3 regions of the Mucilaginibacter sp. GW821-FHT07H05 genome follow, and region 3 is predicted to be linked to each of the others. Evidence: riboswitches for the same ligand, from Rfam matches in the RefSeq annotation. Region 3 holds a riboswitch; each other region holds the start of a gene.
What was found. Region 3 has a riboswitch for S-adenosylmethionine ahead of AC07M6_RS00965 (peroxiredoxin). Riboswitches for the same ligand answer to the same signal wherever they lie in the genome.
Positions count from the first base shown of each region.

Region 1 (2,273 bases), on a different contig from region 3:
TTAAAAATACCGCTGATAGAGTGCAGTAACTCGTTATCATAATACTCCTCCAGGTTACGGATAATGGGGATACTGCCGCAAACCGCGCCCTCATACAGCAAAGATGTGCCATACTGATGCTGCAGGTCTATTAATTCCTGTAAATAAAGGGCCACCATTTTTTTGCTGGACGACACCACATTTTTGCCTGTACTTAAAGCGGTAGAAACGATATCATAAGCCGCTTCGGTATCGTTAATCAGTTCTACAATCGTATTGATCTCGGGGTTGTTCAGTAGTTCGTCCTTATCGGTAGTAAATAGTTCGGATGGGAGCGAGCGTTTTTTTGACGCGTCTTTAATAGCTATTTTAACAATCTCGATGTTCAGGTTTTTGGTTCGGATGATATCATATAAGCCCTGGCCAACCACGCCAAAGCCAAAAAGTCCAATTTTAAGTTTCTTACTCATTATGTTTATGCTGTTTGCTGCAAGTCGATGATCTTGCCTTTTACGTCTGTTTTAAAAAATGATGAAATAACGTTGGTCAGGATCTCGGTATCTATTAAAAATCCGTCGTGACCATATAGTGAATCTATCTCGGCCAAAGCCGCTTTTGGGATATGCCTGAAAAGGTATTGCTGTTCTTCAATAGGGAATAACACGTCGGATTTAATACCGATAACCAGTGTTTTAGCGATAACAGTACTTAAGGCCTTTTCAACGCCGCCACGGTTACGCCCGGCATTGTGCGAATCCATTACCTTGGTAAGGTACCAATAACTATAGGCATTAAAACGGTTAACCAGTTTTTGCCCCTGGTAGTTTTGATAACTGGCCGCCCGGTAATTATGCAGTTCGTCGGTTTGTTCCTGTTGGGTAATATGATAAGTTTTATAATTACGGTAGGAGAGCAGGGCTATGGTGCGGGCCGCTTTTAAACCTTTGCTGCCGCCATCGGGCGTATTATCGTAAAAAGTGCTATCAGCGCTTAAAGCCAGGCGCTGCGATTCGTTAAAAGCAATGCCCCAGGGCGAATGGCGCGCGTTAGTAGCTATCAATATTTGATTTTTGATGCGTTCGGGTTCCATTATGCTCCATTCCAATGCCTGTTGCCCGCCTAATGAACCGCCAAGTAATACTTCTATCTGATCGATACCTAAATGAGCGGCTAATAACTGGTGCGCCTTTACAATATCGCGAATAGTAAACTCGGGGAAGGTAAGATAATAGGGTAGGTTAGTGGCCGGATTAATGCTTAACGGATTGGTAGTACCATAAGCCGATCCTAATATATTGGCGCATACAATAAAATGCTCGTCGGGGTTAAAGTAAAAACCATCGCCAAAAAGGCCTTTCCACCAGTCCAGCACATCCGAGTTGGCCGTAAGCGCGTGGCAAACCCATACCACGTTATTGCGTTGTTTATTGAGGGTGCCGTACGTATGAAAACCGATCTCGAGATTAAGCAGCTGCTTACCCGATTCCAATTCAAATGCCTGCTGATATTTAAATATTTGTGTATTCATGTTCAAATGGGTTATTCGGGCTGCGGCCGGGCATTCAATCCGGCGGCAGCCTCTATAACCGGTTATATCACTTATAAAAAACTAAAAAATGTTAAACTGATTATCGCTTTGCTGTTATGCTGAGTTTTACATTTTAAAACTATGGTTGACATGGTATAATTTTTTAATAAATAAATTGTGTAATTGATTGATAGGTAAGGATATAAGCTATCCCTGGCTATACACGTATTTTCGGTAAATTTGGAAAAGGGAACGTGTATGTTAGCAACAGCAGCTACAACAGATCGGCATATCGCCATGAGCGATATTACAGGTTGAAGGCATACGCGTTTGCGTAGGAGCGGGTTGTTGCTGGATGTAAATTTTAATTTTCATGGTTGTTAATTTATAACCCCCGATGATCCATTCACCGGGCCAGGTTTTGGCACCTTCTCCATTTTGGAGGGTTGCCAGTGGGTCTCTGAGCCTGATCTCTCGCCACTTCTTTATAAACCAAAACCTTTTTGAAGGGAATTGATTTTTTTTAGTATCGCTACCAAATAATGTTCCAAATATAGGTTGAAAAGACGTATCTCTCCAAATTAAATTTCATTTTAAGCATAAAGCTGAAAGGCGAAAGCATAAAGCAGCCATAAAAACCGGACAAAAAAGTAGCTTTCAGCTTTATGCCTTGTGCTTTTAGCTTGCCAAAGCCTGCTCCATATCCGCAATCAAATCATCAATATGCTCTAACCCGACCGATACACGCAGTAAATTTTGCGGCGTT
Region 1 is NZ_JBWKPY010000003.1:171,810-174,082, reverse strand. It holds gene AC07M6_RS08610 (homoserine dehydrogenase) at 1-449, opposite strand, end outside; gene AC07M6_RS08605 (homoserine O-acetyltransferase family protein) at 455-1,507, opposite strand; SAM riboswitch class I at 1,890-2,001, opposite strand; gene AC07M6_RS08600 (trans-sulfuration enzyme family protein) at 2,186-2,273, opposite strand, start outside.
Region 1: another riboswitch for S-adenosylmethionine. It lies ahead of AC07M6_RS08605 (homoserine O-acetyltransferase family protein); the one in region 3 lies ahead of AC07M6_RS00965 (peroxiredoxin).

Region 2 (2,273 bases), on a different contig from region 3:
TATGGTATCGTTGCTGGCACAATCAACCCTTAACCGCAAGGAGATAGATTTGAACCTGGCCAAGCAAATGCTGAAAAACTTCATCAAGAACTCAACCAAAGAGATTTCGATGGAATACATCCAGAACCTGGTTTGCGAGTATTTTGAAGTACCTATTGAAATGGTAAAATCGCAAACACGCAAACGCGAGATCGTTCAGGCCCGCCAGATTTCGATGTACCTGGCTAAGGCACATACCAAAAGCTCTTTAAAATCAATCGGTCATTTCTTCGGCGGCCGCGACCACTCTACCGTGATCTATGCCTGCCAAACCGTGGAAGATCTGATTGATACCGATAAGAAATTTAAAGGCTACGTAGCTGATATTCAGAAAAAATTGAAGATGTCGTAAAAGGCATATGCTATAAAAAAGGGCTGCTTTCGAATGAAAGCAGCCCTTTTTTATTATCTTGTCATTGCGAAAAGCGTAGCGCCGTGGCAATTCCATAGGCAGCTCGGGTATGATTGTCCTATGGAACTATTAATGGCGTCTTACTTTTAAGGATTTAATAAACTCCCGTTGGTTGGGAGCCCACGCTATTGTTTGCAATTGCATTTTTAACTCCACTAAAGTCACCCGGCTGGAGCCAGATGAGTACAGCAGTACTTTTTTATCCGCAACGTGTCATCATATCTTCCGGACTTCCCGTCTTTCTTACTTCCCGACTTTCCCTTACTCATTCCATTTGCAATTTACAGCCCTATTGCGCATCTTTGCACTGCTTATAGAGAAAGACGGAGGGATTAGACCCTGCGATGTCTTAGCAACCTGTACTTACAAGGTGCTACATTCTACTCATCAGCCAAAAGGCAATGGGAAAGATAAGCGAAAGTCAACCACAACACCCGACTTTTCGATATAAGCCGCTTTTTAAGTCCGAAGTTTTAAGTCTTTAGTCGACAGTCTTTTTGCTGCTTGATTTACCGTACTTATTACTCCTGACTTAAGACTTACGACTTGCAAAGAATGGACATTAGAAAAGAATTAGAAAAACGCATCCTGATTATTGACGGGGCTATGGGTACCATGATACAGCGGTACGACCTGACGGAGGAAGATTTCCGCGGGGAACGCTTTCGTGACCATCCGTCTGATCTGAAAGGCAATAACGACCTGCTGAACCTGACCCGGCCGGACGTGATCAAAGCTATCCATGCCGAATATTTGGAAGCCGGCGCGGATATTATCGAAACTAATACCTTCAGTACACAGGTAATATCGCTGGCCGATTACCACATGGAGGACCTGGCTTACGAAATGAGCTACGAAGGTGCTCGCATTGCCCGCGAGGTAGTGGATGAATACAACCTGAAAACACCGGAAAAACCACGGTTTGTAGCTGGTGCCGTTGGGCCCACTAACCGTACAGCATCACTATCGCCTGATGTGAATGATCCGGGTTACCGTGCTGTTAATTTTGATATCCTGGCTGATGCTTATTACACACAGATCCGCGGATTAGTGGATGGCGGCTCGGACCTGCTCTTAATCGAAACCATATTTGATACCCTGAACGCCAAGGCCGCCCTGTTTGCCGCCAAGCGTTACGAGGATGAACTGCGTCATAAAAACCCGGCTTACAAAGGCTTGCCACTGATGATATCAGGTACCATCACCGATGCATCTGGACGTACCTTATCCGGACAAACCGTTGAGGCTTTTTGGGATTCGGTGCAACATGCCAACCTGCTTTCGGTAGGCTTAAACTGCGCTTTGGGCGCTAAAGAAATGCGCCCGCACTTAGAGGAACTGGCCGCTAAAGCCGATGTGTATGTATCGGCCTACCCTAATGCCGGCTTGCCGAACGAGTTTGGCCAGTACGATGAAGTCCCGCATGAAACCGCCCATTTGATAGAGGATTTTATGCTCAATGGGATGGTCAATATTGTTGGCGGTTGTTGCGGTACCACGCCCGACCATATTCGTGCTATTGCCGAAAAAGCAGCCAAGGTAACGCCGCGTAAAAGGCCTGAAATTGAGCCATATATGCGCCTGAGCGGCCTGGAAGCTGTAACCGTTACCCCCGAAACTAACTTTGTGAACGTGGGCGAGCGAACCAATATTACCGGTTCGCCAAAATTCAGCAAGCTGATCTTAGCTGAAGATTTTGAGGGGGCGCTAACCGTTGCCCGCCAGCAGGTAGAAGGTGGCGCGCAGGTGATAGATGTGAACATGGACGAGGGCATGATCGATTCGGAAGCGACGATGGTGAAATTTTTGAACCTGCTGGCAT
Region 2 is NZ_JBWKPY010000002.1:157,409-159,681, reverse strand. It holds gene dnaA (chromosomal replication initiator protein DnaA) at 1-391, shown strand, start outside; SAM riboswitch class I at 760-868, shown strand; gene metH (methionine synthase) at 1,007-2,273, shown strand, end outside.
Region 2: another riboswitch for S-adenosylmethionine. It lies ahead of metH (methionine synthase); the one in region 3 lies ahead of AC07M6_RS00965 (peroxiredoxin).

Region 3 (2,273 bases):
CCCATCTACCCGCCTGGTAAGAGTAAGCGACATGCCTGATCAACAAACATATCTTTTGGACAACGGTTTTAAACGCCTGATCAAGGGCGCTAATACGATGTCTTATTATAGCTTTAACGGAGGTACGGTTACCGGCATGAGCTGGGCATACCTCTTGGAAATCCCCGACGGCAGCCCTATAGCATGGCCAATAGATAACTCCATGTAATAATTTTTAGAACGATGCCTTCGTATTGCGATTTTTTGCATATGCGTTAACTAAAACAAAGTAAATATACCCAAGATGTCGCCGAGCGACTCTTTTGCGCAGTTGTTCATGCAGCCGCCCGGCCGGAGGCCACAAGTGTCCGGAAGATTCTTAGTTCCCTCCCACGGGGAGGGGTGCGGCTGATTGTGTTGTGGCAGGGAGGGGTTTCTACGCTTGATGAAACCTCTCCCTACACCCTCCCGATGGGAGGGAATCGCACAATCCCCCTCTTTTTTTAATCTTCCGAACTCTGATAGGCTGGAGCCGGGCGAATGCATCTGTGTACCCCCGCGTTAGCGATAGGAGCGGATACCGGCCCTGCGGCTAAGGCCCTGTGCAGTATGAGCGGATAGCGCGGGCCGCAGGTAACGCACTAAAAGAGATTTGTTAATTGGTGATTAGAGATTAGTTGCATTGGGGTTAAACAGACTACGAGATTGCCACGTTGTCCCCTTCACACTATAGCCCTCTCTGACTCCTCGCAATGACAATAAGTAAAATATATTGCTGATAATCAATGTATTTCAAATAAATACTACTAAATCTATAGATTTTATTTGTTTTTATAAAAACGGCCCGTATATTTGTTGCCGTAATCGTTCTTTATTTACTTATCCAGAAAGACTGAGGGAAAGGCCCGAAGACGTCTTGGCAACCTGTACCGGCCCTGTGTGGCGGTAATAAGGTGCTAATTCCTGCTCCGTTACCAAACGGGGAAAGATAAGCGAGTGAATACTACCCGCCGTGTTATACGGTTCTCTCTCTTTCGGCTTTCGCGGATAAGCAAGCAACATCAAACATTAATTTTAAGATAACAATTAATAAAGTGATATTAATTAGTTTTGAGGTAAGCAACCCATTAACAAATTTTTATATCACACATTTAAACACGAAAGACATGAGTTTACGATTAGGCGACGACGCGCCAAACTTTAAAGCCAAAACCAGCCAGGGCGAAATAGATTTTTACGATTTTTTAGGCGATAGCTGGGGAGTATTGTTTAGTCACCCGGCCGATTATACCCCGGTTTGCACTACCGAACTGGGCCGTACTGCAGCCCTGAAAGAAGAATTTGCCAAACGCAATGTAAAGGTTGCGGCGTTGAGTGTAGATTCGGTAGCATCGCACAAGGAATGGATAAAGGATATCAACGAAACGCAAGACGTTGAGGTAACTTTCCCCATTATTGCCGACGAAGACCGCAAGATAGCCGAAGCTTACGATATGATCCATCCCAACGCGTCGCTGAACGCCACGGTAAGGTCGCTGTTCATCATCGGGCCGGATAAAAAGATCAAACTGATCATTACTTACCCGGCATCAACCGGTCGTAATTTTGTAGAGATTTTACGGGTGATAGATTCCCTGCAGTTAACCGCTTACCACAGCGTAGCCACCCCGGCCGACTGGAAAGACGGCGAGCAGGTGGTGGTGCTGCCATCTATTAAAACCGAGGATATCCCGGCTAAATTTCCGAAAGGGCATACGGTGATCAAACCTTATCTGCGCCTAACGCCGCAGCCGAATAAGTAATACCAAAGCCCAAGCCCCCGGCCCCCTAAAGGGGGAGGATGGAAGGTAAAGCTGTGCAAGGCTTTAAAAATCTCCCCCTTTAGGGGGCCGGGGGGCTTAGGGGCTAAAAATATACGTGTCTCCTTTAGTAAAGTAAAACTGTGCAAGGTTTTATGAAGTCTTCTCCGCCGGTATCAGGCGGAGAGACTGGGGGGAGTTGATCAAATCAAACCAACAATATGAAAAAATTACTATTATCCGCACTATTTGCCGGCAGCGCTTTATTAGCCCTGGCACAAACCGCCCCGCCAAAACCGGCAACAGCCGATATTGACCGTGGCTATAAGGTAAAGGTAGGGGATCAGGCACCCGATGATTACCAACTGGTATTATCGGACGGGCGAAAAACATCGTTAAAAGAATTGCGGGGCAAAGTAGTGGTGTTGCAGTTTACGGCCAGTTGGTGCGGGGTTTGCCGCCAGGAAATGCCGCACCTGCAAAAGGAGGTTTGGG
Region 3 is NZ_JBWKPY010000001.1:201,080-203,352, forward strand. It holds gene AC07M6_RS00960 (hypothetical protein) at 1-208, shown strand, start outside; SAM riboswitch class I at 856-974, shown strand; gene AC07M6_RS00965 (peroxiredoxin) at 1,146-1,781, shown strand; gene AC07M6_RS00970 (TlpA family protein disulfide reductase) at 2,000-2,273, shown strand, end outside.